3 regions of the Brevibacterium sp. GP-SGM9 genome follow, and region 3 is predicted to be linked to each of the others. Evidence: predicted binding sites of a transcription regulator. Region 3 holds the regulator's gene; each other region holds the start of a gene.
What was found. The regulator HspR, encoded in region 3, represses chaperone genes until heat shock. The targets are predictions, from matches to a motif close to AAGTTGAGTCNNNNNGACTCAACTT.

Region 1 (10,346 bases), 180 kb from region 3:
GACCGCATAGAGATCGTCGTCAGCGGCGCTGATCGAGGCGATGCCGGCACAGTGGAAGACGGCGGTGGCCTTCGCGGCCAGGGACTGCACGGGCGCCGGTGCGGGCTGCGTGATGTCCCAGTGCTGGTAGTTCACGCCGGGCAGTTCGGGGTCGCGTCGGCACAGTGCGTAGACCGTCTCACCGCGCTCGGCCAGCGCACGCGCGATGGCACCGCCGATGAAGCCGCTGGCTCCGGTCACAATCACCGCCACGTCGATTCCTCCCTCATCCGTCTGCTCCGAACCTCACCACGCTCATCAACCTCGGTGCTGCCAGTGCGGTTCCCGTTTGCCCAGGAACGCATCGATGCCCTCCTGCGCATCGGCGGCGATCGCGTTCTCCGCCATCACCTGAGACATCCGCTCATAGGCCTCGGCCAGGGGCAGCTCACGCTGTTCGTAGAACGCCGCCTTGCCTATGGCAACTGTAGCCGACGAGGCGGACGCGACCGTGCGCGCCAGCTCCAGGGTCGCGGACTCGAGCTCCTCGTCGGCCACGAGGTCGGAGATGAGACCGAAGCCGAGGGCATCCTCGGCGGAGAGGAACTCACCGGTCAGCAGCATCCGCATCGCCGTCTTCGCCGGCACCGCGCGGGAGAGGGCGACCATCGGCGTCGAGCAGAACAGGCCGATCTTCACCCCGGGAGTGGCGAACCGTGCCGAACGGGCCGCCACCGCGAGATCGCATCCGGCCACCAGCTGACAGCCCGCCGCCGTGGCCACCCCTTGAACCTCGGCGATGACCGGCTGCGGGATCGCCTGAATGGTCTGCATCAGCTCGGCACAGGCGGCGAACGTCGCCTGCTGGGCCTCGAGATCCGCACCGCGGATCTCCTTGAGGTCATGACCGGAACTGAACACGTGCCCCGCGGTCCGCAGGATCACTGCGCGCACATCGGTCCGCCGCCCCACCTCGGCGAGGGTGTCACTGAGCTCTGCCATCACGGACCGCGACAGCGCATTGCGGGTTTCGGGCTCGTTGATCGTCACGGACGCGACGCCGTCGTCGTCGAGGAGTGAGAATACAATTGAGTCGGACATAATCACATTCTGCCAAAGTTCGACTCGACCGATGCGGACGCTGTGCCCGAATCCCGCTGCTGCGAAGGCTGCGCAGGCAGTCTCGGTCAGGTGGGGCCGGAGGGCCAGACGCGAGGGAGAGACGCATGACCACGCTGCTCATGATCATCGGCTTCGGTGCCGCAACCTCGGTGGTGGTCGGACTCGGTCAGAAGCTCAAACTCCCCTGGCCGGCGCTCATGGTCCTCATCGGCATCGCCGGTGCCTTCATCCCCACCTTCGCCGAGATCACGATCGAGCCCGAGCTCATCCTCCCCCTCTTCCTGCCGCCGCTGCTCTTCGCGGCCGCGCAGAAGACATCGTGGGCGCTGTTCTCGATCCGCTGGCGCACGATCCTCGGCATGGCCGTGGCCTTGGTCGGCGTGACCGTGGCCGCCGTGGCCGGATCGGCCCTGTTCCTCATCCCGGGGATCTCGATCGCCGCGGCCATCGCGCTCGGGGCGATGCTCGCCCCGCCCGATCCCGTGGCCGTCGACGCGGTCGCCGGCACCGTCTCGATACCCCGCCGGATCATGTCGACGCTGCAGTCCGAGGGCCTGTTCAACGACGCCGCCTCCCTCGTCATCTTCCAGACCGCGATGGCAGCGGCGATGGCCGGCACCGAGGTGGACTTCGGTGAGCTCGCCGTGTCCTTCGTCATCTCCGCGGTGGTCGCGATCCTCATCGGGCTCGCCGTCGTCTTCGTCGTGTGGTGGGTGATGGAGAAGATCGACCACACCATAGCCCGCTCCTCGCTCATGCTCATGCTGCCCTTCGGGGTCTACCTCATCGCCGAGCACTTCCACGCCAGCGGCGTCATCGCCGTCGTCGTCGCCGCCCTCGAGGTCCGCCGCCGCGACGTCGAGGGCAACTCGGCCGAACGCGTCACGCAGGCCTCGACCTGGCAGGTCCTCGAGATGCTCATCACCGGGATCGCCTTCGGGCTCATCGGCCTCGACCTGCGCATGGTCGTCGAATCCGAGCACGCCGATCTCGGCCGAGCGGTGCTTGTGGGCCTGGCGATCGCGGCCGTGATCATCGCCGTGCGCTTCGGCTGGCTGCTGCTGGGCACTCTCATCGAACGCAGGCGCACGCACGAGGATCCCGATGCGGCGCCGCTCAACCTCCGCGATGCCACGCTGATGACCTGGGGCGGGATGCGGGGGCTGGCGACGATCGCCCTGGCGCTGTCGATTCCGGCGACCACCGACACCGGCGAGCCCTTCCCCGGCCGGTCCTACATCCTCGTCGCGGCCGCCGTGATCCTCCTCGTCACGCTCGTGCTTGCGGGGCTGACCTTCCCGGCCGTCGTCGACGGACTCGGCATCGACGACGAGGCGGAGAAGGAGCGGGCGGCGACGAAGGCGATCGCGATGCGCGCCTACAAGGCGGCCCTGCACCAGATCAAGACCGATGAGTCCCTCCCCGACGAGGTCGCCGAACCCCTGCGCGCGAGGTTCAAGATGCTCTACATCCAGCTGCTGGGCACCTCGGATGACCAGGCCAGCTCCGATCAGGCCGCTGCCTTCCGGGAGAACCGCGAACAGATGCTGCAGGTGCAGAAGCGGGCGATGCAGACGGCCCGCGCCGAGGTGCTCAGGGCCAGACGTGAGAGAGGAACCGACCCGGAGGTCGCTGACAAGGTGCTGCGCCGCTTCGACCTCCAGTCCGTGCTCGTGCTCTGAGGTTCAGGCGGCGGCCGCGGGCCGTTTCCTGACGCGCGACCGCGGCTGGGATTGCGGGCTGGGCCCGCGAGATTTTCCTTCCCTAAACAAAGTTGAGTGGAATAGACTCAACTCTGCAGATGTTGAACTCTTCGAGAGCTATTTCAGAACACTTTTGAAGGAGTTGCGTATGGACGCACAGATGACAACCAAGTCACGGGAGGCGCTGCAGACGGCGATCAACGACGTCGTCGCACGCCGGAACAATCAGATCGAACCGGCCCACCTCGTCGCGGCCCTGCTCCAGCAGCAGGATTCGCTGGCCGCGAGCCTGCTGACGAAGGTCGGTGCCGATCCGCGGGCCGTGCTGACCGCCCTCGAGGCCGTCATCGGCGGCCTGCCCACGGTCAGCGGTTCGACCGTGTCTCAGCCGAGCCTGTCCCGGGCCGGTCTCGAGATGATGAACCTCGCGCAGGAGGAGATGACCGCACTCGGCGATCAGTTCGTCTCCACCGAGCACCTGCTGCTCGCCGCGGCCGCCGGACAGGAGGGCGCCGGCAATGCTCTGCGCTCTGCCGGTGCCACCCGCGACGCCCTGCTTGCGGCCCTGCCGGATCTGCGCGGCGGCAAGAAGGTCACCTCGGAGAATCCCGAGGAGACGATGCAGTCGCTGGAGAAGTTCGGCATCGACCTCACCGCCACCGCCCGCGAGGGCAAGCTCGATCCGGTCATCGGCCGCGACAAGGAGGTGCGCCGGGTCGTCCAGGTGCTCTCCCGCCGGACGAAGAACAACCCCGTCCTCATCGGTGAGCCCGGCGTCGGCAAGACCGCCGTCGTCGAAGGCCTCGCCCAGCGGATCGTCGCCGGCGACGTGCCCGAGTCGCTGCGGGACAAGACCCTGATCAGCCTCGACCTCTCCGCGATGGTTGCGGGTGCGAAGTACCGGGGCGAATTCGAGGAGCGGCTCAAGGCCGTGCTCGAGGAGATCAAGAACGCCGACGGGCAGATCATCACCTTCATCGACGAGCTGCACACCATCGTCGGGGCGGGTGCCGGCGGCGATTCCTCGATGGATGCCGGAAACATGCTCAAGCCGATGCTCGCCCGCGGTGAGCTGCGGATGATCGGGGCGACGACCCTCGACGAGTACCGCGAGAACATCGAGAAGGACCCCGCCCTCGAACGCCGCTTCCAGCAGGTGTTCGTCGATGAGCCGAGCGTCGAGGACACGATCGCGATCCTCCGCGGACTCAAGGAGCGCTACGAGGCTCACCACAAGGTCTCGATCAACGACGGCGCTCTGGTCGCCGCGGCCACCATGTCCAATCGCTACATCACCGGACGGCAGCTGCCCGACAAGGCCATCGACCTCGTCGACGAGGCGGCCAGCCGGCTGCGGATGGAGATCGACTCGGCCCCGGTCGAGATCGACGAGCTCCGCCGTGCCGTCGACCGCCTGAAGATGGAGGACATGGCGCTGGCGAAGGAGACGGATTCGGCCTCGGTCGAGCGCCTCGGCGCCCTGCGTGCCGACCTGGCCGACAAGGAGGAGGAGCTGCGCGGGCTTGAGGCGACCTGGGAATCCCAGCGAGCCGGCCTCAACCGCGTCGGCGAGCTGAAGACGAAACTCGACGAGCTGCGCTCCCAGGCCGACCGGGCCCAGCGCGATACGGATCTCGAGACGGCCTCCCGGCTGCTTTACGGGGAGATCCCCGCCGTGCAGAAGGAGATCGCCGAGGCCGAAGCCGAGGAGGCTCAGGCCGAGGCCGGGCAGGCTGGCGATCCGATGGTCTCCGACAAGGTCTCGAGCAATGACATCGCCGAGGTGGTCTCCTCCTGGACGGGCATCCCCGCGGGTCGGCTCATGCAGGGTGAGATCGAGAAGCTCCTCGGGGCGGAGAACGTGCTCGGACAGCGGCTGATCGGTCAGAAGGACGCGGTCGCCGCGGTCTCCGATGCCATCCGCCGTTCGCGGGCCGGCGTCGCCGATCCGGATCGGCCGACCGGCTCGTTCCTCTTCCTCGGACCCACCGGCGTGGGCAAGACGGAGCTCGCGAAGTCACTCGCGGACTTTCTCTTCGACGATGAGAAGGCCCTGATCAGGATCGATATGAGCGAGTACGGCGACAAGCACACGGTCTCCCGTCTCGTCGGCGCTCCTCCCGGCTACGTCGGCTACGACGAAGGCGGACAGCTCACCGAGGCGGTGCGCCGCCGCCCCTACTCCGTGGTCCTGCTCGACGAGGTGGAGAAGGCCCATCCGTCCGTCTTCGACATCCTGCTGCAGGTCCTCGATGACGGTCGGCTCACCGACGGTCAGGGACGCACGGTCGACTTCAGGAACACCATCCTGATCCTGACCTCGAACCTCGGTTCGCAGTTCCTCGTCGACAGGTCGCTGTCGGAGACCGAGCGGCGGGAGAAGGTCATGGACGTCGTCCATTCGACCTTCAAGCCCGAGTTCCTCAACCGCCTCGACGACATCGTCCTCTTCGATGCGCTGAGCACCGAAGAGCTGTCATCGATCGTCGACCTCCAGATCCAGCGACTCTCGCAGCGGCTGGCCGAACGGCGGATCTCGATCGAGGTCACCGATGCGGCCGAGGACTGGCTGGCCCTCGAGGGCTACGATCCGGCCTACGGTGCCAGGCCGCTGCGCAGGCTGGTCCAGCGTCAGATCGGCGACAAGCTGGCCCGCGCTCTGCTGGCCGGTGATGTCGAGGACGGTGACACCGTCATCGTCGATCTCCCCGACGACCCCGAGGCGAGCGGCCTGGAGCTGCGCCCCAAGCGGTGATGCGGCGCCCCCGGCGGTGATGCCGCAAGAGCTCGGTCTGCGTGCACCAGATCTGTCTGCAGACAGGTCTCTGGTCCGCAGACCGAGCTCTTTGCATGCGCGCCGGCTCAGGTCTTCGCCGTGTCCTTCCGCGGCGTTGTCGTCGTCCACCAGCGGTGGAGGAACGCGCTGAGTTTGGCGAAGCTGCGGTCGCGGATGAAGATCGCATCGACGGCGATCATCGTCAGCGAGAACCACGGCAGCCCCATGAGCAGGGCGATGCCCAAGTGGAACGAGAGGATGCCGAGCAGCCCGATGATGCGCGTGTAGCGGTTGAAGAGCATGAACGGGAACGCACACTGGAAGAGCACCGATCCCCATGAGATCGCCACGACCGCCGGACCCCACGCGGTGACCAGGTCAGAGAGGACGGGCCAGGTCCCGAACTGCTGCGTGTGCAGGGGGTTGTAGACGGCGAAGCCGTGCTGCCAGGCACTGCCGCCGGCCTTGTAGAGACCGCCCGACATGTAGATCGCGCAGACCTGGAAGGCGAGCACCACGATCGCGAGGTTGTTGGCCATGATCAGCGCCCACCGCCACTGACCGCCGTCGGCGTCGGGGAAGTCGGCGTTGCGTCGGCGCCGGCGCGCATCGAGTGACCAGCGTCTGGTCGTGTCCGCGAAGAGCAGTGCGATCATGAACATCCGGTAGGCGTTGTCGCCCTGATCGCCGGCCCCGTCATTGAGCTCGATGAAGCTGACCCACAGAACCAGGTAGAACGGCAGGATGATGCGGGTGTGCCAGCCCAGCGTGATGACCACGGCGAGGACGGCCAGGGCGAGCATCATCACCGTGAACAGCGGCGGAGTCGTCACCACTCGGTGGAAGAGGGAGAAGAGCCAGATGTTCGGGAAGTCGCTCTGCGGCTCCGCGATCTCCCCGCTCCAGGCGTTGCCCACACCGAAGGTGTAATGCCTGGCGTTGAAGTTCGTGAGGATGAGGCCGAGTCCGGTGATGCCGATGAGGATCCGCGTCACCGCCAGGCCGTAGGTCGCGTGATAGCGGCCGGTGAGCATCTCCTCAAGCCAGTTCCAGCCGCGCGAGATGTTCGTGCGCACCTGGGTCGTGATCGGCAGCCGCTCCTCCGCCGAGGCGGCCGCGGACTCGCGCGTAGGTTCGGCGTTGCGCGGGCGCTCGGTGGTATCGCGCTGCGGTTCGCGGCTCTCGGTCCGCGTCGTCTCGTCACTGCTCACCGACGCACCTCACTTCATCCGAGGCGCAGAAGTACTTCGCGAATTCCTCATCCGACTGCTGGTCCTCTGTCACCAGTGCCCTCCACCCGACGGGAACCGGCTGGATCTTCGGTCGCTCGGCGGACTTGTCGTTGCGTTCGGAGAAGGGGACGACATTCTGCCGGGCCGCCTGATACTGCACGCGCTGCACGTCATCACCCCAGATCGCCTTGGCGACCTGGGTGGCATAGGCCGTGGCGGTGTGTTCGCTGTCCAGATAGGAGCTCACAGTGTTCTTCGGGTCCTCATACTCATCGAGCTTCGTCTTGAGCCGCTCGGCCGAATCGTCGCCCTTGAAGTAGTCGAGCTTGACGATCGCCTTCTGATCATCGGGCAGGTCCTCCCACTCCCCCTTCAGATCGGAGGCCACACCGACACCCAGACCCGCCGAACGGGGAGGGAAGAGCTTGTAGGTCGAGTGGTCGAGTTCGACATCGGTCGCCCGCACCCACTCGGTGATCTCCTCACCGTTGCCGGTCGAGATCACCGCACGGACATCGAAGTAGTAGTCGCCGTTGATCGGCTCGGGGGCGAAGACGCTCCAGGACTGACCCCACATCGGAATCATGTACTTCGAGAGCAGGTCGCCGGGAATCACCTCCCGCAGCGCCGAGGACGGGGCGATCCACAGAAAGCTCGCGAAGAGGTGGAAGCCCGTGATCGCCATGGCGATGACCATGAGCGTCCGCTTGATCACCGGCCGAGGCCGCGACTTCACCTCAGTCGTCTTGTTGTCCATCTCAGTTCCAGAATCCTATCGGCCGATACGACGGTCGCGCCCGCCTGACCGAGCAGAGGCTCAACATTCTCTCGGTAAGTCAGGCGATGACACTCAGACTCTAGGGTACTTCAGCTGAAGCAAGGACGCCCTCATCATCTGCTGATCGTCGCCGACACCGTCCACCGGGCCTCGGGCACCGCCCGCCGGGACGCACATCCCGGGCACCTGACCACAGGGCACGGGCCCCAACTCATTCCTCCCCGCGCAGCCACGCTTTGACCGTCTCGGTGCTCTCCCCCAGCGTCGGCGGGGCCAGGTCATAGCTGACCGGGGTCTCGGACAGGCCGATCGGGTTGGCCACCGTCGGGATCACCCGGCCCCCGGCCCCCGCCTCGGCGACGGGATCGAGACCCAAGGACGAGGCGAGGTCCACGCCCTGGGCGATCGTGTTGATCGGCGCGCAGGGCAGTCCCGCCTCGGTGAGGATGTCGAACCATTCCTGGTTCGTGCGCATACTCAGGGCGGCGATGAGCGCGGGCTCGAGCTCGGCACGGTTGACGTTGCGGTCGGCGAAGTTCGCGAAGCGCTCGTCGGCCGCCCATTCGGGATGACCGAGCACCTCGGCGAGCTTCTTGAACTGGTTGTCGTTGCCGACGGCGATGATGATCTGGCCCTGCGCGGTGGGCATCGGCTGGTACGGGTAGAGGCTCGGGTGGGCGTTGCCCATCGCCTGCGGCACGACCCCGCCGGCCACATAGGCCGAAGTCTGATTCGCCAGGCCGGAGAGCGCCGAGGACAGCAGATTCGTCTCCACGTGCTGGCCGATGCCGGTGTCCTTGCGGTGGGCGAGCGCGGCGAGGATGCCCACCGTCGTGTGCAGTCCGGTGAACACGTCGACAACAGCGACACCGGCCTTGACCGGGCCCGATTCCTCGGAACCGGTGACACTCATGAACCCCGAGAGCCCCTGGATGAGCAGGTCGTAACCGGGCTGCGGGTTGTTCGGGCCGAACCCGGTCACCGAGGCATAGACGATGCCCGGGTTGCCTGCCTTGACCGTGTCGTAGTCGAGGCCGTACTTCGCCAGTCCCCCGGCCTTGAAGTTCTCCACGAGGATGTCGGCCCGACGCGCGAGCTCCTGGGCGGCGGCGAGGTCGTCAGCGTCCTTGAAGTCGAGGACGACGGAGTGCTTGTTCCGGTTCGCCGTGAGGAAATAGGTCGCATCATCGTCTCGCCGAGGCGGGGCCCAGTGCCGCGTGTCATCGCCGGTGCGGCCCTCGACCTTGATCACCGTGGCGCCGAGGTCGGCGAGCATCATCGTCGCGTAGGGGCCGGCCAGCACTCGGGAGAAGTCGGCGACGACCACCCCCGCCAGAGGGCCGGTTCCCGCGCGCCCGAATGCGTCCTGCTGATCCTCATGCTCCACCTGCTGCCTCCTTCGGCGCCGTCGTCGACCGACCTGCGAAAAATCGGATCGTGCTCTCCGGCCAGACTATACGGTCACTCGAATCGGATTCTCACGGGATCGGTGGGTTGCCCGGTGCGGATACCGGCGAATCCTGCCGTCCGCCTCTCGCCCTCATGTCGTCCGGCTCTCGCCCTCCAGAACCGCGCGGTCGCCTGCGAAATCCGTCGTCCCGCGCGGCGCTGTGCTGGTTAGACTCGGAGGACAAACACCGTTCGAGGCCCGAGCGCAGCGAACCCGAACCGGAACGGTCGTGCCTGCCGATACCGGATGCGCCTCGGCGGGTGGGATTCGAACCCCGCCCGGGCCGAGCACCGACGACACACGAGAAGGAAGAACGATGACGTTTCACATGCCTGCGGAGACAGCCGCTCAGGACCGGATCTGGATGGCGTTCCCGTCCTCGGGCTATGCGCTCGGCGATACCGAAGCCGACGCCGAGGCGGCCCGCGCCACCTGGGCTGCCGTGGCCCGTTCCACCAGCGAGTTCACCCCGGTGACCGTCGTCGTCGCAAGCGAGCAGACCGAACACGCCCGGCGCCACCTCGGCGCGGGGATCACGCACCCGATCACGATCGTCAACGCCGAACTCGATGATGCGTGGATGCGCGATATCGGGCCGAGCTTCGTTTTCGACGATGGCGGTCAGCTGCGGGCGGTGGACTGGGTATTCAACGGCTGGGGCGCACAGGAGTGGGCGAAGTGGGACCATGATGAGCACATCGGCCGTTTCGTCGCCGAACTCGCCGAGGTGCCCGTCGTCGATTCCTCGCTGCGCAACGAAGGCGGCGGCTTCCACGTCGACGGCCGCGGAACGGTGCTCGCGACCCGCAGTGTGCAGCTCGACCAGGGCCGGAATCCGGAACTGACCGAGGCGGACGTCGAGGCCGAGTTCGCGCGCATGCTCGGTGCTCGGAAGGTCATCTGGCTCGACCGGGGTCTGCACCGGGACAACCAGACCTTCGGCACCCGCGGGCACGTCGACATCGTCGCCGCCATGCCGAGCCCCGGTGTCGTGCTCGTCCACGACCAGCGCAATCCCGAACACCCGGACTTCGAATTCAGCCGAGCGGTCAAGGACCAGTTCGCCAGCGAGACCACGGCCGATGGGCAGCTCTTCGAGGTCGTGCCGATTCCCGCCCCCGAGGCGCTCACCGACGAGGAGGGGTGGGTCGACTACTCCTACGTCAATCACCTGGTCACCAACGACGGGGTCATCGCCTGCACCTTCGACGATCCGGCCGACGCCGAGGCGATCGCGGTGCTCGAGAGCGTCTACCCGGGGCGGAAGGTCGTCGGGGTCGACGCGCGTGAGCTCTTCGCCCGCGGC
Region 2 (10,346 bases), 1.6 Mb from region 3:
CTTCGGTGATGTGGAAGGGCCCGCAGGTGTGGATCTGCGTGGCACCTCCGGGGCCGAAGCCCTCGGCATCGAGGTCGAGGGAGGAATCGGCGAGCAGGCCCGCGTTCATCGTCGACGTGGCCTGCGCGAATCCGGGGGAGGGGGCGCTGAAGTGGAAGCGCACCCGGTGCTCGTCGAGGACTTCGGCTCGATCGTAGTTCGAGATCTGCTCGGACACCGGCAGGGTGCGGGCCTCGTCGCCCTTGCCGAACAGGTCGAAGTTCTTCGCCACGTTCTCCGGGGTCAGCGGCGAACCGTCCGAGTAGGTGACACCCTGCCGCAGGGTGAAGGTGAATGCGGTGGCCTCGGCGTTGATCTCGGGCAGATTCGTGGCCAGCCAGGGGTGGAGTTCGAGGGTCTCCGGGTCCTGCCACAGCAGGCGGGCGGAGATGTTGTTCATGATGCCGCCGTTGGGATAGAAACCGACCGAGGGCGGATAGAGCAGGGTCCAGGTCTGCGGCTCGAAGTACGTGAGCACCCCGCCCTTGACGGGCTGTCCGTCGGCCAGGGGTGCGGTGTCCGTGGGCGTGCAGGCGCTCAGGGTGATGAGGGTGCCCAATCCAAGTCCGAGGCTGAGGAAATTGCGGCGGTCCAACGGGGTGCGGATGGCGCGCGCCGAGGTGGAGGGACGGAGATCCGTCATGGCAGGTGGTCCTTCGGGCCGGTGGGATCAGAGACAGAACGAACGAGACGATAGCTCAACAATTGGAGCCGGTCGGGCTATTCCCGCTGCGACGCACAATGCGTCGACATGGTCGGGGCGCGGTCGTGTTCTGCATGGCTATGAGTTAAGCGCATCGGCGTATCGGCGGTCAATTCGCTCGGGTTAATATTGCACTATGTTGCGCGCCTCCGACTTCGACCATCTCGTCATCGCCGTGCCCAATCTCGTCGAGGGTGTTGAGCAATTCGAATCTCGTTTGGGTGTCCGGGCCGTTCCCGGGGGATCACACCCGGGCCTGGGCACGGCGAACGCTCTGCTCGGGATCGACGGGCACAGCTATCTGGAGATCCTCGGCCCGGACCCGGACCAGGATCCCGCGCTCGCCGCCGGGCGTCTGGCCGGCATCGTCGAACCCACGGTGCAGCGCTGGGCGGTCCGGCCTGAGGACTTCGACGGACTCGTCGCCGCAGCGGCGACGACAACGGACGTCGACCTCGGCGAGGTCCATGACATGGCCCGGAGGACACCGGACGGGAACGTGCTCGAATGGCGGCTGACCCGGCGGACCCCGCTGGCGCTTGGCGGGATTCAGCCCTTCCTCATCGATTGGCTCGATTCCCCGCATCCCGCGAGCCGGGAGATGCAGCGCATCGGCCTCGAGCGACTGTGGGCGAGCAGTCCGGACGTTGACGGGACTCGCAGTGTTCTGCGATTCTTGGGCGCTAACCTCGAGGTTGAGGCAGGCGAGACCGACCGTCTGCACACCACTCTGAAAGGTCCAGGTGGATCATGGACGCTCTGAAACCGATTCCCGCCGAACTCGACCATCTCATCGTCACGGTGCCCGAACTCGACGCCGGCGTCGCCGAGATCGAAGCCGCCACCGGAGTGCGCGCAGTTCCCGGCGGTCGGCATCCCGGCCGGGGGACCGCGAACTTCCTGCTCGGTCTCACCCCGAGGGGGTGGCCGGCCGGGGCGCACACGTACCTCGAGATCCTCGGCCCCGACCCTGAGCAGGCAGCACCCGCCGACGGCACCTTGCCGCTCGACGCCCACCTGTCCGAGGGGCTGACCCTGCAGACCTGGGCGATCCATCCGCCGGCGTTCCTCGCGAAGATCGCGGCCGCGAACACCGCGGGCATCGATTTCGGCGAGGTGCGGGACATGTCCCGGGAGACCGCCGAGGGGGAGCTGCTCGAGTGGCGGCTGACGTCGAAATCGCCGCTGCCGTTGTCCGGCGTGCAGCCGTTCCTCATCGACTGGGGAGAGTCCACCCACCCCGCCGAGGCGGCCCTGCCCGCCCTCGAGCTGCTCGAGTTCAGCATCGAGACCGCGAACCCCGAGGCGCTGCGCGGTGTGCTCGGGGAGCTCGGGGCCGGGGACGCGGACGTGGTGACCGGGCCGGAGAACCGACTGCACGCACGACTGCGCGGACCCGGCGGCACAGTGGAGTTCTGAGACTACACTTGCGAGTGTGCCGACTCATCCCCAGCCCCGCGCCCGCCTGCTCACCACGCTCACCGCAGTCTCCCTGCTCATCGGCCTGAGCGCCTGCGCGCCCGAGTCCGAGCAGGAGACCCGTCCGACCCCGCATGCCGCCGAGACCGTCGGTGCTCCGAGCACCGGATCCGCGGCGCCGAGTGAGTCCGGACAGACCAGCCGGTCGCCCGAACCGAGTGACGATGCCGACTCCGAGGGAGTCGAAGCCGCCGGAGCCGCTGAGGTGAGCGAGGGTGACATCGACATGCACGGCAGCGGGAAATGGGACCGTCCGGCCGAAGAGACCGGCCCGAACCGGGACGAGGGCAGGACCTTCAGGGTCGCACTGCGCGTCGAGGACAACCTGCCCATCGACGTCGACGAGGCGGCGGCGTTCATCATCGGCACCCTCCAGGACGAACGCGGCTGGCAGGACATGGACGACGTCGCGATCGAGATGGTCGACGACGGTCAGGACGCGATGATCTCCATCGCCAGCCCCGACACCGTCGACGAGATGTGCCTGCCGCTGCGCACCCTGGGCAAGCTCTCCTGCCGAAACGGCAACAACGTCATCCTCAACGCCAAACGCTGGGTCTCGGCGACCGAGGAATTCGATGACATCACCCAGTACCGCCACTACCTCATCAACCACGAGGTCGGCCATGCGCTCGGCCACGGGCACGAATCGTGCCCCGGCCGAGGCAAGACCGCCCCGCTCATGCAGCAGCAGACGAAGGGCCTGCAGGGCTGCACACCCAACGGCTGGCCCTCGAAGGGCTGAGGCCTCAGTGCTTGGGTGAGTGCGCGCGCTCGCGCGAGTTCCCTCCGGCCGCCGCTCGCGTCGCGGTCTCGAACTCGATCTCATCATTGACCGATGACGAGCCGGCCGGTGTCAGCGAGCCTGGCTGCTCGACGACGGCGATGCTGTCGGTCGCAACGACCTCACGCGGAGGTTGGGCCTCCGGGCCGTCGACCTTGGTGGCGAGTGCCTTCTCCCGAACGAACAGGAGGATAAGGGCGGCGATGATCCCCAGAGGGCTGACCCAGAGGAAGATCGGGACGAGGGCATCGCTGTAGGCGTTGATGATGATCGAGTGGATCGGATCCGGCAGCGAGGTGACCACCTCAGGGGTGAGCGAATTCGATCCGGCGCCCTTGAGCGCGGCGCCACCCTGCGGACCCAGCGACTTGATCCCGTCCTCGAGGTTGGCCGAGAGCCGCGAGGTGAAGAGCGCGCCGATGAGCGACATGCCGAGCGTGCCGCCGATCTGACGGAAGAAGTTGTTCGATGCCGTGGCCGTGCCGACCATCGCCACCGGGAACGAGTTCTGCACGATAAGAACGAGCATCTGCATCGACAGTCCCAGGCCGAGGCCCAGCACGCACAGGCAGCCGATCACGACGAGCACGTTCTGGTCGGCCGAGACGAATGTTCCCATCAGGAAGAGGGCGACGCCGACGATCGCGCTGCCGATGACGGGGTAGTACTTGTAGCGACCCGTCTTCGAGACGATGAAGCCGACGGCAATCGAGGTCGGCAGCATGACTGCCATCATGGGCACCATGAGCAGCCCGGCCTTCGTCGCCTCGATGCCGTGTGCCATCTGGAGGAACGTGGGCATGTAGGAGAGCACCCCGAACATGCCGACCGCGATGCACATGCCCGCGATCGTGCACATGATGAAGTTCCTGTCGGTGAACACGAACATCGGAATGATCGGCTCGGGAACTGCCCGCTCGACGAAGACGAACACGACGGCGCTGAGCACGGCGATGCCGATGAGTCCGATGATGATGGGATCGTTCCAGTCGTACTGGTGTCCGCCCCATGAAGTGGTGAGGATGAGGGCGGTGGTGAACTCCGCGATGAGGATCATGCCGGCGTAGTCGACGTGCCGCTTGACCGAGCGGTCGGACTTGGGGACCTTGAGGAAGAGCAGAGCGGCGATCAGCGCCAGCACTCCGAAGGGCCAGTTGAGCGCAAAGGTCCAGCGCCAGCCGGGTCCCTCCGTGATCCAGCCGCCGATCAGCGGTCCGGCCACCGAGGTGACGGCGAAGTTGGCGCCCATGATTCCCATGTACTTGCCGCGCTGGCGGGCGGGTACGACGGCGGCGATGAGGGACTGGGCGAGGATGATGAGGCCGCCGCCGCCGAGTCCCTGGATGACGCGGGCCGTGATGAGGACAGCCATGCTGTGCGCGGCGAATCCGACCACGGAGCCCAGGATGAACATGCAGATCGCGAAGATGAAGATCTTCTTGCGATTGAACGAATCGCCCAGCTTGCCGTAGATCGGCATCATGATGGTCGATGCCAGCATGAATGCCGTCGAGACCCACAGCATCTGATCGACGCCGTTGAGGTCGCCGACGATGGTCGGCAGTGCCGTTGCCAGCATGGTCTGGTTGAGCGAGAACATGAACATCGCCAGCATCAGGCCGATGAACAGCAGGATCACGGACGAGGTCTTGACCTCGGCCTCCTGTGTGGCGCCCTGCTCCGAAGGAGCGGTGGGCTCAGTCGCGGTGTGACTCATTTCAACCTTTCTATGACGGTCAGGAAAAGCTCTGTCGAGGAGGTGAACGCCTCGTCCACCTGGTCCTCGGCCAAGTTCTGTGCGGGATCGGACTTCGCCGATCTCAGGGTGTGCTCGATCGGAATGGAGCACAGCTGAGCCAGCATGCGCGTGGCGCTGGCTGCGGACTCCTCGTCCGCGAAGTCGACGCCGTGACGCTCGATGCGCCGGCGCACCCCGGCCAGGATCTGGTCGGAGTAGGACCGCCTCGTCTCCAGACTCAGCATGCTCAGATGCGGATACCGGGACAGGATCGTGCGCACCTTCCGCCTGTTCGTCGAGCGCGGCACGAGGAACTCGAAGGTGGCGCGGATCGTGTAGGCGAGGTCTTCGGCGAGACGCTCACGAACGGGTTCGAAGTCCTCGACGAACTGCTGCACCTCGGTGGCGAGGTCCGCGGACTCCGTGAAGCCGAGAATGGCCATTTCCTTGGTCGGGAAATAGTTGAAGAACGTGCGCGTCGAGACCTCCGCAGCCTCCGCGATGTGCGCGACGGTCACATTGTCGAGACCGTGATCGACGACCAGATCGACGGCAGCGGTGTGAATGGCCGCACGACGCTCTCGGGTCTTGCGCTCGCGCAGCGACACTTCTGGTTCGGAACTCACCAGAAAATTATGCATCTATTGCAATTTTGCATCAAGTGCAGAAGTGCACTTCATGCAAATATGGCCCGTGATCTTGATTACACGGCTTGACCGGCGCGGGAATAAGACCACCACCGCGGTCGTTGATTGAGTCGTATACGCTCAACTTTCCAACAGGAGGTCACGTTGGCCACATTCTTCGGACCCGCCGGTTCCGGCGGCGACTCGTTCGACGAGTTCCTCGCCCGCTACCTGCAGGGTCAGAACGGAGCCCGTCGGTCTCGCACCGTCGACATCAACCGGCTGCTGAGCAAGCGCAGCCATGAGGTCATCGAAGCGGCAGCGGAATTCGCCGGCCGCCACGGTCAGGCCGAGGTCGATGCGCTCCACATCCTGCGCACCATGGTCGACTCCGAACCCGGAGTCTCCGCGGTGCGTCAGGCCGGAGCCGATCCCGAAGCCATCGCCCGTGCCATCGAGGGACGCCTGCCGGCCACGGCCGACAGCGTTGCCGAATCGTCACCGTCGCTGACCGGCTCGGCTCAGCGAGCGCTCCTCGACGCCTACCAGGTGGCGCGCGCCTTCGGCTCGACCTACATCGACCCCGAGCACATGTTCTTCGCGTTCGTGCTCAACCAGGAGATGCCGGCCGGACGCATCCTCGCCCAGGCCGGGGTTACCCAGGCCGCCCTGCAGGCCGGAGCCGAAGCCGCCGAGGCGGGCGCCGGTCATCCCGGCGCAGAGGCCGAGGGCGAAGAGGAGACGATGCTCGAGAGGTTCGGCACCGACCTCACGGCGCTGGCCGCAGACGGTCGCCTCGACCCGGTCATCGGCCGCTCGCAGGAGATCGAGCAGACCGTCGAGATCCTCGCTCGGCGGACCAAGAACAACCCCGTCCTCCTCGGTGAGGCCGGAGTCGGCAAGACCGCCATCGCCGAGGGACTCGCCCAGGCCATCCACTCAGGCGAGGTGCCCAAGCAGCTGCACGGCAAGCGCGTGATCGCACTCGATATGCCCGGCATGCTCGCCGGCACCCGCTACCGCGGTGACTTCGAAGAGCGCCTGACCGGGGCACTCGACGAGATCGCCGAAGACGGTGAGCTCATCGTCTTCGTCGACGAGCTGCACACCCTCGTCGGTGCCGGCGGCAACGGCGAATCGAACTCGATGGATGCCGGGAACATCCTCAAACCGAGGCTGGCGCGCGGCGATCTGCATCTCGTCGGAGCCACCACGCTCAAGGAGTACCGGACGATCGAGAAGGACTCGGCGCTCGAACGCCGTTTCCAGCCGGTCACGGTCGATGAGCCGAACGTCGAGGACGCCGTGGCGATCCTCGAGGGCCTTAAGGACCGCTACGCCGAATTCCACGAGGTGACCTACACCGATGCGGCGATCCGCGCCGCCGTCGAACTCTCCCACCGCTACATCACCGACCGGTTCCTCCCGGACAAGGCCATCGATCTCATCGACCAGGCCGGTGCCCGGATGTCGCTGCAGCGCGGACCGGCGGTCGACGTGGAAGCGCTCAAGGCGAAGCTGAGCGAGCTCGAAGCGGAGAAGAAGTCAGCGATCGAGATCGAGGACTACGAACGCGCCGGACGGCTCCGGGACGAACTCACCGAGCTCGGCACCCGGATCACGGCCGCAGAGAACCCGGAGACCACCTCGGCGAACTCCGCCGATGCCGTCATCGACGAACAGCAGATCGCCCAGGTCGTCTCCCGGGCCACCGGAATCCCGGCGGCGCGGATGACGCAGAGTCAGAAGACGCGACTGGCCGGACTCGAAGGGGTCCTCCACGAACGGGTGATCGGACAGAACGACGCCGTGACCGCAGTGTCCAAGGCGATCCGCCGCAGCCAGACGGGGATGGGCGATCCCAACCGCCCGATCGGCAGCTTCCTGTTCCTCGGACCCACGGGCGTGGGCAAGACCGAACTGGCCAAGGCCCTGGCCGCGACGCTCTTCGACGACGAATCGGCGATGATCCGATTCGACATGAGCGAGTTCGGGGAGCGGCACACGGTCTCCCGCCTCGTCGGCGCCCCTCCCGGCTACGTCGGCTACGACGAAGCCGGTCAGCTGACCGAGCAGGTGCGCAGGCGCCCGTACTCGGTGATCCTCCTCGACGAGGTCGAGAAGGCCCACCCGGATGCGTTCAACCTGCTGCTGCAGGTCCTCGACGACGGTCGGCTCACCGACGGTCAGGGACGCACGGTCGACTTCCGCAACACGGTCATCATCATGACCTCGAACCTCGGTTCGGAGTTCATGTCCGGCAACCCGCTGGGCTTCAACTCCGGTGCCCAGGTCGACGCGGAGAAGGACCTCAAGGCGAAGGTGATGGGCCGGCTCAAGGAGTTCATGCGGCCCGAGTTCCTCAACCGCATCGACGATACGGTGATGTTCTCCCGCCTCGACCGGGAGCAGCTGCGGACCATCGTCGGCCTCCAGCTCGAGGCCTCGCGCAAGCGCCTGGCCGCGCGGGAGATCGCGCTCGAGGTCTCCGACGAGGCCCTCGACTGGTTGGCCGATCAGGGCTACGAGCCCGAGTTCGGTGCCCGTCCGCTGCGTCGGGCGATCCAGCGTGAACTCGACGATCGGATCGCCGACCTGCTGGTCACCGAGGCCGTGAGCGAGGGCGGAACCGTCCGCGCTTCGGTCATCGATGGAGCGCTGCGCGTGGCCCCAGGCACCGGATCGGCCATGGTCGCCGTCTGATCCTGCGGGATCGGCACGGCCGCACCGAGCACAGCGAACCGGCGTGAGCCGAGCAGAGCCCGGGGCGGAGGATGCGTTCCTCCGCCCCGGGCTCTTCGCGTGCATCCGGTCGGGGCGTGCATCTGATCGGCGCGTGCACCCGGTCCGCGCGTGCACCCGGTCCGGGTGTGCATCTGGTCGTCGCGCAATGCGGCGGTCGAAGAAGTCGTCGCCAGTGACGACTTTTTCCGATTTCGCAGTGATCGAGACGGACGAGGCTCCGCTCAGCTCTTCACCGGCTCGTTCGCGCCGAGGAGGCGGTTGAGCACCAGCCGTTCGCCGAGCGTCCAGGTGCTCGTTGTCAGTAGGTACAGGCCCGCGGCCAGCGGCACGAACAGGGCGATGATCGCGGTGATGAACGGCATGAAGCTCAGCACCTTCGTCACGCCCGAGAGATCGGGCATCGCCGGGCGATCAGCACTCGAGACCGCCGGCGACTGCGTGCTCGCCGGCTCCGGCATCGCCGGGGTCAGGAGGTGCCGGGAGAATCCGGCGACCACGGCGATGAGGACGATGAGCACGAGGTAGACGGTGATCGAGACCCCGCTGAGGTCACCGGCGCCCATGAGCGTAAAGAAGCTCGAACCCAGCGGGAGACCGAAGAGCGTGTGTCCGAGGAGTTCGTTGGCATGCCCGTTGACGAACGTATGGATGAAGAGCCCGTAGACGGCCATGAGCACGGGCATCTGCGCGAGCACGGGCAGACAGCCGGCCATCGGAGAGGCCTTCTCCTCCTTGTACAGTTCCATGACCTTCTGCTGCATGAGCTCGGGCTGCTTCTTGTACTTGGTCTGGATGGCCGTGATCTTCGGGGCCAGCCGCCGGCGGGTCATTCCGGCCTTGACCTGGGAGAGTCCGACGGGGATGAGCAGGCATCTGACGACGAGGGTGAGGACCACGACGGCCAGGGCCGCGCTCTGGGCTCCGGCGAGGGGTTCGAGCAGGGAGCTGAGTCCGGTGACGATCCAGTAGGCGGCGTCGACGAGCAGTTCGATGGGCGGGAATTCGTAGATGTTCATGGCGTTGCGTCCTTCGCTGAGGTGCGGTGATGGGCCGGTGGCAGCCATCGCCGGAACGACGCACAGAAGCACAACCTCGCCGAGGTGGGGGTGCAGTGGGAGTGAGAGCCCTCAGGCAGTCACACGGTCGTTCAGGCGCTGGCGCGAACGACGAGTGAAGGAGCTCTGGGCCGAGCGGTGCCGGGTGTTCCCGGTTCCTCGGGCATGCGGAAGTCACGGACCGCGGTCCGCTCATTCGGAAGGGTGGGCACCCGGGTGGCCAGAGAAAGCACCCTGACCAGGGCCGTCGATGCCCATGAGGCGATCGGGGCCAGCAATGCCGCGCCCAAGAGGACGAGCACGAGCATGTGGGTGGGGGACTGCGGGAGAGCCGAATCGACGTCGGAGACGAGCACGGCAAGCAGGAACTGCAGCGTCATCAGCAGATTCATCAGCATGGTCTCGTCCTCCTCTCCGTGGCCGATGCTAGCATGCGCACCTGCGCGGAGAGCTCAGTCCTCGGCGGCCTTGAGGAGATCGGGGTCCCGGGCGAGTCGCACGAGTGCCGCCGCCAGCCGCGCCAGGTCCTCGCCTGCGACCAGGTCGGCCAGCTCCTCGTCGCCCTCCGGCAATCCGGCAGTCTGCGCTCCCTTGCGGACCAGCGGGTCGAACGCCGGTCGCACCGTGGGCCAGACCTGCTGGACCTCACGCAGGAAGATGTTCGCCCCGGTCGGACCGACTCCGGTGAACTCCCGGAGCAGTTCGGCGATCCGGCGGGGCCGTCCCTCCGCCTCATCACGCAGCCGCCGCAGGTCTCCGTGCCACCGCTCGATGAGCAGTTCGGCGGCCTCTGCCAATCGGGTGGAGGTGCTCTCGTCATATCGGCGATAGCCGCCGCGGCCGAGCGCATCGACGCGCTGCTGCCACGTGCTCGCCCGCAGCCGCTGAGGTGTCCTCCAGCCCTTCGAGTGGAGCTCGCGCGCAGTGGTGAGGGCGATATCGGAGCCGATCGGCTTGGACAGCAGGAGGCTGAGGACGAGCAGCTGCCACAGTGGGGCCGGTTTGTCGCGCAGCGTGATTGCGGCGTCAGCGGCAAATGTGCGGCCGTGGGCATCGATGAGGCGTACGGCACGTTTTCGCTGAGTGCTCATGCCGCCGATCTTAGGCCGGTCCCGGGGCGGGCAGTCAAGAGCCGCCGGTGCCACAGAATCCGGGATCCATCCGCTCACAGCGGCAT
Region 3 (10,346 bases):
GCAGCGTCTGAAGGAGGCTTCGGAGCAGGCCAAGAAGGAACTGTCCTCGGCCACCAGCACCAACATCTCGCTGCAGTACCTCTCGATGAGCGAGAACGGACCCATCCACCTGGATGAGACCCTGACCCGCGCGAAGTTCGAGGAACTGACCAAGGATCTCCTCGAGCGCACCAAGGCTCCGTTCCACGCTGTGATGAAGGATGCGGGCGTGTCCGTCAAGGACATCGACCACGTCGTCCTCGTCGGCGGTTCGACCCGTATGCCCGGAGTCACCCAGGTCGTCACCGAGCTCACCGGAGGCAAGGAGCCCAACAAGGGCGTCAACCCCGATGAGGTCGTTGCGATCGGTGCGGCCGTGCAGGCCGGTGTCCTCGCCGGTGAGCGCAAGGACGTCCTGCTCATCGACGTCACCCCGCTCTCGCTCGGACTTGAGACCAAGGGCGGCGTGATGACCAAGCTCATCGAGCGCAACACCCCGATCCCGACCAAGCGGTCGGAGACCTTCACCACGGCAGAGGACAACCAGCCCTCGGTCTCGATCCAGGTCTTCCAGGGTGAGCGCGAGTTCACTCGCGACAACAAGAACCTCGGCACCTTCGAGCTGACCGGCATCGCTCCGGCTCCGCGCGGCGTGCCGCAGATCGAGGTCGCCTTCGACATCGACGCCAACGGCATCGTCCACGTGTCGGCCACCGACAAGGGCACCGGCACCGAGCAGTCGATGACGATCACCGGCGGTTCCGCACTGCCGAAGGAAGACATCGAGCGCATGGTCCAGGAGGCCGAGGAGCACGCGGAAGAGGACAAGAAGCGCCGTGAGGCCGCCGACGTCCGCAACAACGCGGAGAACCTCGCCTACCAGACCGAGAAGCTCCTGACCGACAACGACGACAAGCTGCCCGAAGAGATCAAGACCGAGATCCAGGGCGATGTCGACGGCGTCAAGGAAGCTCTCAAGGGCGAAGACGACGACGCAGTGAAGTCGGCCTACGACAAGCTCGTCGCCAACCAGCAGAAGATCGGCGAAGCCATCTACAACCAGCAGGGTGGTGCCGAAGGCGCTGCCGGTGCTGAGGGTGCAGAAGGCGCCGCCGATGCAGGTGCCGATGACGATGTCGTCGACGCCGAGGTTGTCGATGATGAGGACGAGGAGAAGAAGTAATGACTACCGAGGGCAACGATCAGTCGTCCGAGGAGCCAGGCTTCACCTTCAATGACAAGCGCCGGGTGGATCCGGACACCGGTGAGCTCCGCCCGGAGACCGACGCGCAGTCGGCTTCGGCGGAGGCCGGTGCCCAGAGCGCCGGTGCCCCCGATGCTCCGGGTGCCGGGGAGCAGAATGCCGGTGCTGCGGACGAGGACCTGGCCGATGCCAGCGATCTCGGAGTCGACATCCCGGCCGACGCCTCGACGCTCAATGACACCGAGGCGGCGCAGGACGGGGCCGAGCCCGAACCCGAACCGGGGTCCGAGGCAGCGGCTCACCTGGCCGATCTCAAGCGAGTCAACGCCGAGTACGCCGCCTACCGGATGCGGGCCGATCGCGAACGCGAACGTGCCGCCACCGGCGGTGTGATCAAGACCGTCGAGGCCCTGATCCCCGTGCTCGACGAGGTCAAGCTCGCCCAGGAGAACGGCGATGTCAGTGGGCCGTTCGAGACCCACGTGAAGAAGCTGGTCGACTCGCTGACCAAGGTCGGCATCGAGCAGTACGGTGAGGTCGGCGACGAGTTCGATCCGCACTTGCACGAGGCGCTCATGCAGCAGCCCTCCGACGAGGTCGAGACGCCGACGGTCTTCGTGGTCATGCAGCCGGGCTACCGCCTCGGCGATCGCATCATCCGCGCGGCCCGCGTCGGCGTGCAGCAGCCGGAGGACTGAGAGATCAACCTCGCCGAGGCGGCCCCCACCCCCAGCGTCAGTCAGCTGACGTCGGGGACCGGGGGGCCACCTCGGCGGCGGTCCGGATCTTCGGGATCGCGATCCCGAAGGTGCGGATTGTGAGGAGACAAGTGAATACAGTGATGACAGGATCTGAGAGGAAGAGAGGAGGTGCCAGGTGAATACCGGGCCTCAGAACGATTGGTTCGACAAGGACTTCTACAAAACCCTCGGCGTCTCCAAGGATGCTTCCGACGCTGAGATCAAGAAGGCCTATCGCAAGCTCGCGCGGAAGTATCACCCGGACGCCAACCCCGGTGATGCCAAAGCCGAGGACAAATTCAAAGAGATCGGACAGGCGCACCAGGTGCTGTCCGACAAGGAATCCCGCGCCCAGTACGACCAGGTTCGCGCCATGGGCGGCGGAGCCCGCTTCAGCGCCGGTGCCGGTGGGCCCGGCGGCGCCAGCGGAGGCGGATTCGACGATGTGTTCTCCGACCTCTTCGGTGGAGGCGGCAGGACGCGGACCCGCACGACCTACGGCGGCGGTGGCGGGGGAGACGTGCCTCCTGACCTGGCCGACCTGCTCAACGGCTTCGGCGGTGGCCCCGGCTACGGCGGCGGTTACGGCTCCGGTGGATACGGCGGCTACTCGCCCCCGGTCAAGGGCGGCGACATCAAGTCGAAGACCACCTTGTCGTTCACCGAGGCGATCAACGGAGCGTCGGTCAAGCTGAATATGCCCAGCGGCAAGCCGCTGACCGTGCGCACCCCGATCGGGGTCAAGGACGGGCAGAAGATCCGGCTGGCGGGCAAGGGCAAGGCCAGCCCGAACGGCGGGGAGGCCGGTGACGTGATCCTCACGGTCAACGTCAAACCGCACCCCGTGTTCACCAGGGACGGTGACAATCTGCGGATGGAGCTGCCGGTCAGCTTCGACGAAGCGGCCCTGGGCGCCGAGGTGAAGGTCCCGACCCTGGGCGGAATGCCCGTCAAGGTCAAGGTCGCACCCGGCACTCCTTCGGGACGGACGCTGCGCGTGCGCGGCAAGGGAGTGACGACGAAGAAGGGCACCGGCGACCTGCTGGTCACGGTTGAGATCGTGGCGCCGCAGAACCTGTCCAAGGATGCCAAGGAAGCTGTCGAGTCGTTCAAGGCAGCGACCGCGGACGAGGATCCACGGGCCGGTCTGCTGGACAAGGCCAAGGCCAATTGAGGTGGTGAGACACGATGCACATTTCGTCGAATGCTGCGGTCTACGTCATCTCGGTGGCGGCCGATCTGGCCGGCATGCATCCGCAGACTCTGCGTCAGTATGACCGACTCGGCTTGGTCACGCCTGAACGGACCGCGGGTCGAGGCCGGCGGTATTCCGGCAAGGACATCGCCAAGCTGCGAATGATTCAGCAGCTCTCGCAGGACGAGGGCGTGAACCTGGTCGGGATCAAGAAGATCATCGATCTGCAGAACCAGGTGGATGCGCTGAAGAGCCGCAACCAGGAGCTCGAGTCCGAGGTCAGGTCGCGGATGTCATCGAAGGAGCGTGAGGCTCGTGTGTTCGCCGCCGGTATGGCCGGCGACGTCGTCTCGATCTCGCGTGGCCGGCGACCGCAGGGCAAACCCGAGCCGGGCGCGATGGTGCTCTACAACAGGTACCTGCGGCGGTAGGGTTCGCTGGTGCCCGTCGCGACAGCGCGACAGCGCGATAGCGCGATAGGGAGATCTGCGACGGACTCTCGCCCGGAGGCGTAGACCTCCGGGCTTTGTCATGTTCGCACCCGGCGCCGAGGTGGATGTGCTGGGTGAGGTGGCTGTGGCGTGTGCTGATTCGCCGACCCGGGCGGGAGCGGAACGATAGTGGTTCAGCACGGTGGCAGATCAGAAGGGCAATTCATCAGAACGGCGATTCAACGGAACTGCGATGTATCAGAACGGTGGCGGATCACGGCGGTCCCAGTAGGAGTCGAAGGATCGTGTATCCGTAGACCACGGGTCCGTCGAGTTCGCCGAGCCCTTCGCTGTTCTGCGACCCCGTCTCTTCCTGCTCTTCTTGGCCTTCGCTGATGTGTCCTCGACCTGCCGGCCCTGCCTACCTTGCCGACCCTGCCGGTCTCTCTGGTTGGGTGGTCTGACCTTCGGTTCGGGAGGGCGAGGAGGTCGGACCGAAGCGTCGAAGAGTGGATCGGTGCCACCTGGTATCCCTGTCCCGGCCGGTGGTGCTGGATCCGTGGCCGGTGACCGTGGGCCGGAACCTGGTGATGATGGTGGCCCAGCCGGTGGGCCTCCATCAGGATCGGGTGGCTGGTCGTCCGGCTCCGGTGACTCGTCGTCCGAATCGGATGGCCGTCCTTCCGGCTCGGATGGACCTCCGTCCGGATCGGGCGGGTGGATCCACTGGTCGAACAGTCGTGCGTGTTCCACATTGATCGGCTGATCTGCGGGCCGCACATCCGTGGTCACTCCGTGTTTGAAGACGTACTCGACACACCCGTCCCCTGTCATCCGCACCCGGTACTTCCGATCGGTCTTCGCCTGATGATGGGCCTTGCACAGTGGATGTGTGTTCCTGAAGGTGGTCAGCCCACCGGATCCGGGATTCTCGTGGTCGTACGGAATGAGGTGATCGATTTCCGAGGTCTCGGCCCGACGCGTGCATCCGGGGGTGGTGCAGGACTGCCACTTCGCCACCAGCGTCCGTCGCACTGCTGTGGGAATCGCATAGGTGGTGGCTTTCGCGTCGATCGGTGTGCCGGTGGCAGGGTCGGTCAGGATCCTCGTCCACGTCGAACACTGTCCCGCAATGGCCCGCACCTCGTCTGCTGGTACAGGGGAGCCGTCTGAGAATACTCCCGGCAATTCGGACTGTCCGGCCAAGGTGAGGAAGGGGACTGTGACGAGCATCTTGCCCTGTCCGGCCATCCACTGTCCCTGCGTCGGCAGAACCAGGTTCAGACTCGTCGTCACTTCGACGCCACCCGCATCGGTCGCCGCAGCCGCTGCGGCGGCGCGGACCGTTTCGACTTCGTTGTTGGCTGTGGCGACAATCCCGACCGCAGTCGTGGCCTTGTCGTCGGGAATATCGAGGGGGATGTCGTTCGTGGTCGTGTCCCCGGTGGTGGTGTCGTGGGTGGTGACCGCAATCGTCAGCTGGGGGCGGGTGCGAGTGGAGATGTCGAACATGAGCGCATCGAGGCTGCGTTCATCAACCACATTGATACCGGTTGTGTCATGGCTGGTGAATTCGCTGATCTGTCCGGCTTTGATTGCCCTGGCGAAAGCTTCCAAACGCAGAATGTAGGCCTTCAGATCCGCTGCCGGGCCCGAGAGAGTCACGGCCGCAGTCCCATCCGGGTAGGTGGTGATCGAGACTCGACGTCTCTTTGATGCTTCCTCGAGACGGTCTTCGACGGGTTCGAGAGTGGCGACTTTCGTGTTGACGGACTTGCGGAACGTTTCGATGGTGACATCGGCTCGCCGCTCTGCCAGGTAGGTATCGAGACCGGGGAAGTGTTCGAAGGCGAGGTCTCTGGCGGACCTGGTCACGGCATGGACGTGGTCAATGGTGAACTCACCGGCGAAGACACGGGCAGTGAATCGGGGCAGTCCGTGGCCGAGCATCATGGCGGTGGTGATTTTGGAGTAGGTGAGGTCGCTCGTTGTCCCAAGCACGGTGGTGAACTCGGAAACGTCTTCGGTCTCTGCAAGGCTGTGAACCCATCCGGAGAAGGTGTTCTCGAGACGGAACCGGGGAAAGATCGGCAGCACCGGACCCTCAGCCACTGCGACAGTGCCTTGAGAATCATCCTCGACGTCTGCCGCGGTGGAGTCATCGTTGCCAGCGGATGTGTGAGGAGAGTTCTCTTTGGCCTCTTCAGCAGCAAGAAACCGTTCAACGGTTTCGGTGAAGGTCGCGTGGCGATAGCATCCGTCGACCCCGTTTGCGGCGAAGTTGAGGCGTTCGATCGTCTCGGCCATGAAAGCGTTGCTGATGGCTTGGTATTCGACAAGCTGGGTCATCGTCGTCACGGAGACCATGCCGGCGAGGACTGCCATGAGAGAGTCTGGCGCTACGTCCAGTCGACGAGGCGAATCGGGGCCGACGGAGGGCGGTCGAATCACATTCCCGACCTGTCCAGTGTCCGGAATCAGGCCGGTCGATGAAATGGAACTTGCGGGGTGGCCGGGCTCGTGGGCAGATCCGTGTCCGTTGGTGCTGGGATCATTGGAATCCTTCAACGGTTTCACCTGCTCTCCACCTCGGTGTGGTTGCTTTTGACCAGTCTACTACCGAATGAATGAAATGAATGTCACAGTATGATAAAGAATCGAATCAGCATCGAATGCATGGGAAACGATGCAAGTGTGTTCGATTGGATTGAAAAGTTGGTCCAGGTGCCGAGTGCCGATGCAGGTGGGCGGCATGACAGGGTGCCGGACGCTGGTTGAGTGCCTGCTTCGTTGCGACCGTGCGTCGTTTCGGTGCTGTGTGAGAACAGCGTTGGGCGTTGTCGGAGAGCAGTAGTGGATGAATGAGAAGAGCGCGAACCCGGACTTGGGTTCGCGCTCTTCTCAATGTGCGCTGAGTTCGGAAGAACTCACATGGCCGTCATCAGATCTGCGAAGGATCCTGGGTAACCTTCTTGCGGCGCATGGTCATGGCAACCGCGGCGCCACCGATGAGGAGCAGGGCTCCGCCGCCGACGAGGCCGGTCAACTCGGTACCGGTGCGGGGCAGGTCGCTGCCACCGTTTCCGCCGTCTCCGTTGCCGTCCTCATTGCCGTCTTCGTCTCCGTCGCTGCCGCCGGCGTTGGCATCATCGCTGACCGAGAACTCGCCGTTCAGCTCTGCGTCGCCGCAGGTGACAGTGACCTCGTAGTCGCCGATGTAGGCGTCAGCATCGGAAGCGCTGGTGCCGTAGACGTTGACGGAGGCCTTGCCTTCATCGTCGGCCTTGACCGTGTTGTCGTAGGCGGTGACGTTCGAGTTGCCCTTGGGGTTGACGACGTAGTGCACGTCCTCGCCCGGCTCGCAGTTCTCCACCGCCAGGGTCACGCCCTTGTCCTTCTCGACGAAATCGGCGGGGGAGACGGTCTCGGGCGAAACGGTCAGCTTCGCCTCGGCGGCTGGAATGGTGGGATCTTCGGTCTCGTCTGCGGTGAGTTCGAAGTTGACGTAGTTCGACACGGTCTCGGTTTCCGCATCGACCGCGGAGACAGAGTAGGTGTCGGGCTCGAGGCCGTCCTTGGGCGCTTCGACGGTGGCGCTGATCTTGCCGTCTTCGTCGGCCTCGACCTGGGTGTCGAAGAACGGTGACTGGGTGGCGTTGCCGAAGACGTTGACCTTGGCACCGGGAGTGAAGCCCTCACCGGTGAGCTTGAGGCCGTTCTTCTCGAACTCGGAGACGGAGATCTCCTCGGTGTCGATCGACACCTTCGGATCAACTGCGGGGGCGTCATCGTCGCCGTCGTCGTCACCTTCGGTGACAGTGACGCTCGCGGGGAATTCTTTGGTCTCCTCTCCGCGGGTGACGGAGACGTTGAAGTCAAGGGTCCCCGGGTCGACAGCAGCCGGATCACCGGTCACATTGTGAATGTTGAACTCGACAGAGTCGCCCTTGGCGGTGACCTTCTCGTTTGTCAGAGTGTCTGATACGACATCTCCGGCTTCAAGCCCGGTGACCTTGACGGTGACGCCTGGATCGACGAGGTCGGCCTGCGAAATCGTCTCAGGCGTCACTGACACTGAGGCTTCGATGGCCTGAGTCTCGGCGCCGTCTTCAGCGCCTTCCTCGGTGGCCTCAGTCTTTTCGGACTGGCTGGCCTGGACGTTGGTCTGGCCGAATGCGTCAGCCGAAGGTGCGGCCATGACGGGGGATGCGGCGAGGCCGGTGATGGCCAGCGCCACTGCGGGTGCGAGGGCGAGCTTCTTCATAGATGTCCTTCGTGTTTTCACAGGTGGGTCTGAAGTATTACGAATGTAACGGTAATGCAACATTCACAACGTGCATAGTTCTGGTCATTTAGTTCACGGCTGTGGTCGTCAACGGGGAACTATTCATTCTGCGTTCACGGTTCGAGGCGTATCTCGGCGCGGAATTCGAGGCGGATTTCCGGACGCGGACACAGCTGCGGCCCCGACATCTGTCGGGGCCGCAGCTGTTCAGCTCACCGGTTCAGCTGCCACCATAGGCGGCTGGCCGAGGTGCTCACTCAGAAGCTGAAGGGCGTCCGAGCGAACTTGTTCTTACGTCCTGTCACTGCGATGGCGGCCCCGCCGACGAGGAGCAGGAGAGCGCCGGTGGCCAGGCCGCCGAGGTCGGCACCGGTACGGGGCAGTTCGCTGCCGCCGTTGCCGTTGTCTCCGCTGCCGCCGCCGTTTCCGTTGTCGCCTCCGCCGTTGGCACCCTCGGTGACCTTGAAGGAGTCCTTCATCGTGTCATCGCCGCAGGTTGCGGTCGCGGTGTAGGCGCCCACATACGCCGAGGCGTTCGAGGAGGTGCCGAACACATTGACCGAGGCTCGGCCTTCGTCATCGGCCTTGACCGTGTTCTCGTAGGCGGTGACGTTGATGCCCTTCGGGTTGACCTCGAAGTGCACGTCAGCACCCGGCTCGCAGTTCTCGACCGAGAGCGTGACACCCTTCTTGTCGTTGGCGAAGTCCGCGGCCTCGATCGACTTCGGCGAGACCTTCAGGGTCGCCTCGGCGGGTGCTTCCGGCTCGTCGGCGACCACGTTGATGGCACCGTCGAGGGTCTGTGACTCCGTGCCCTCGCGGTCGATGGTGACGGTGAAGGGGAGCTTGCCCTCTTCGAGGTTCTTCGGGTTGCCTTCGTACCAGAGGTGCAGCTTGTAGTCGCCGTCGGCGTCAGCGGTTTCGGACTTGCCGGTCAGCGAATCAGTGACCTTGTCACCTTTCTTGACGCCGGAGACGGTGACGGTCACGCCCTTGTCCTCGTTGGCGAGGTCCTCGGCGGTGATCTCTTTGGGATCGACCTTGAGCGAGGCATCGATCGGGTCGACGGCGTCGTCGTCATCTTCGGTGACGGTGATCGTCACTGCCGGAGCCGACTGAGTGGAATCGGTGTCGGTGAAGATGAGTTCGATGGTGCCCGCCTCGAGCGAGGCCGGAGCTGTCACGACACCGCTGACGTTGCCGTCTTCATCGGCGACGACCTCGTCGTCGGCCTGGGCCTTGGCAGCCTGGGCCGAGACAGCCTTACCTGTGACCGAGACGGTGCTTCCGGGGCTGAAGCCCGTGCCGGTGAACGGGAGGCCGTTCTTCTTGAACTCCTCGACTGTGATCTCGTCCGTGCCGAGCTTCACCTTGGGGTCGATGACGGGATCTTCGTCGGAGGCGTCGCCGATGGTGAATTCGCCCGTGAGCTCGGCGGAAGTGGTTCCCTCGCGATCGACGGTGACGGTCAGCTGCTGCTCGCCGAGTTTGAGCTGTTCGGGGTTACCTTTGTAATAGACGCCGAAGGTGAAGGCGCCGTCTTCTTCGATGGTCTTCTCCTCGCCGGTCAGGGAGTCCGTGACCACGTCGCCGGCCTGCAGGTTGGTGGCCGTGACCTGGATGCCCTTGTCTTTGTTGGCTAGGTCTTCGGCGGTGATCGTCTCGGGATCGACCGAGAGCTCAGAGTCGATGGGGTCGACGGCGTCGTCTGCAGCCTGGATGTCGAACCCGCCGGGGAGCGTTTTAGCCGTGGCTCCGGTGCGGGCAACCTTGACGTTGAAGGCCTTCTTGCCTTCCTTGAGATTCTCGGCCTCTCCGTCGTACTTGACGACGAGGGTCGCGGTTGAGCCGGACGCCGTGGTGGCGGGGGCGCTGAGGCCGGAAGTCGTCAGCTTGTCGCCCTTTTCGAGGCCGGTGACGGTGACTTTGACGCCCTCGTCGGCCAGCTGCTCGGCGTCGACTGAAGAGGCAGCGACCTTGAGCGAGGCGTTGATGTCCTTGACCTCATCGCCCTTGTTCTCGTCCTTGGAGTCCGAACCCTTGTCGTCGTTGTCCTTGGGCGGCGTGGTCGGCTTGGTGTTGTCGGCCGGGGGAGGAGTCTTCTTCGACTCGTCCTTCTTGCCGTCCTTCTTGTTCTTGGCGGCCTTGTCGTCGGCGGCCTTCTTATCTGCCGCCTTCTTGTCGACTGCCTTCTTCGCAGCGGCCTTATTGTCCGCGGCTTTCTTATCGGCCGCCTTCTTGTCGGCGGCCTTCTCAGCCGCCGCCTTCTCAGCCGCCGCCTTCTTTGCGTCTGCCTTCTTCTTGGCTTCGGCCTTCTCGGCCGCTTCCTTCTTCTCGGCCTTCGCCTGCTCAGCCTTGGTCTGGTCCGACTGGGTGGAGGGAGTCTCGGCGGCGGCGACGGGAGCGGCCACCAGACCGGTGAACGCGAGGGCGACGGCCGGCGCGAGGATGAGCTTCTTCATTGGATGCCTTCAATCTAGTCAGTGTGAGGGGGTGCACATCTGACTGTCAT

Region 1: clpB (ATP-dependent chaperone ClpB) is a predicted target of HspR. The motif match lies at 2,873-2,897, and genes of this name have one in related genera.
Region 2: ACH82I_RS06740 (ATP-dependent Clp protease ATP-binding subunit) is a predicted target of HspR. The motif match lies at 5,493-5,517, and genes of this name have one in related genera.

What each region holds. Positions count from the first base shown of each region.
Region 1 is NZ_CP178563.1:2,844,859-2,855,204, reverse strand. It holds gene ACH82I_RS12880 (NAD-dependent epimerase/dehydratase family protein) at 1-252, opposite strand, end outside; gene ACH82I_RS12875 (enoyl-CoA hydratase) at 298-1,080, opposite strand; gene ACH82I_RS12870 (Na+/H+ antiporter) at 1,206-2,783, shown strand; gene clpB (ATP-dependent chaperone ClpB) at 2,953-5,559, shown strand; gene ACH82I_RS12860 (HTTM domain-containing protein) at 5,667-6,791, opposite strand; gene ACH82I_RS12855 (DUF5819 family protein) at 6,781-7,569, opposite strand; gene ACH82I_RS12850 (CaiB/BaiF CoA transferase family protein) at 7,802-8,977, opposite strand; gene ACH82I_RS12845 (agmatine deiminase family protein) at 9,357-10,346, shown strand, end outside.
Region 2 is NZ_CP178563.1:1,455,447-1,465,792, reverse strand. It holds gene ACH82I_RS06770 (TIGR04028 family ABC transporter substrate-binding protein) at 1-682, opposite strand, end outside; gene ACH82I_RS06765 (VOC family protein) at 879-1,505, shown strand; gene ACH82I_RS06760 (VOC family protein) at 1,493-2,161, shown strand; gene ACH82I_RS06755 (DUF3152 domain-containing protein) at 2,178-2,966, shown strand; gene ACH82I_RS06750 (DHA2 family efflux MFS transporter permease subunit) at 2,971-4,722, opposite strand; gene ACH82I_RS06745 (TetR/AcrR family transcriptional regulator) at 4,719-5,369, opposite strand; gene ACH82I_RS06740 (ATP-dependent Clp protease ATP-binding subunit) at 5,535-8,072, shown strand; gene ACH82I_RS06735 (YidC/Oxa1 family membrane protein insertase) at 8,336-9,130, opposite strand; gene ACH82I_RS06730 (hypothetical protein) at 9,262-9,567, opposite strand; gene ACH82I_RS06725 (endonuclease) at 9,622-10,260, opposite strand.
Region 3 is NZ_CP178563.1:3,021,455-3,031,800, forward strand. It holds gene dnaK (molecular chaperone DnaK) at 1-1,162, shown strand, start outside; gene ACH82I_RS13575 (nucleotide exchange factor GrpE) at 1,162-1,881, shown strand; gene ACH82I_RS13580 (DnaJ C-terminal domain-containing protein) at 2,060-3,097, shown strand; gene ACH82I_RS13585 (heat shock protein transcriptional repressor HspR) at 3,112-3,549, shown strand; gene ACH82I_RS13590 (HNH endonuclease signature motif containing protein) at 3,808-5,934, opposite strand; gene ACH82I_RS13595 (LPXTG cell wall anchor domain-containing protein) at 6,491-7,813, opposite strand; gene ACH82I_RS13600 (hypothetical protein) at 8,092-10,296, opposite strand.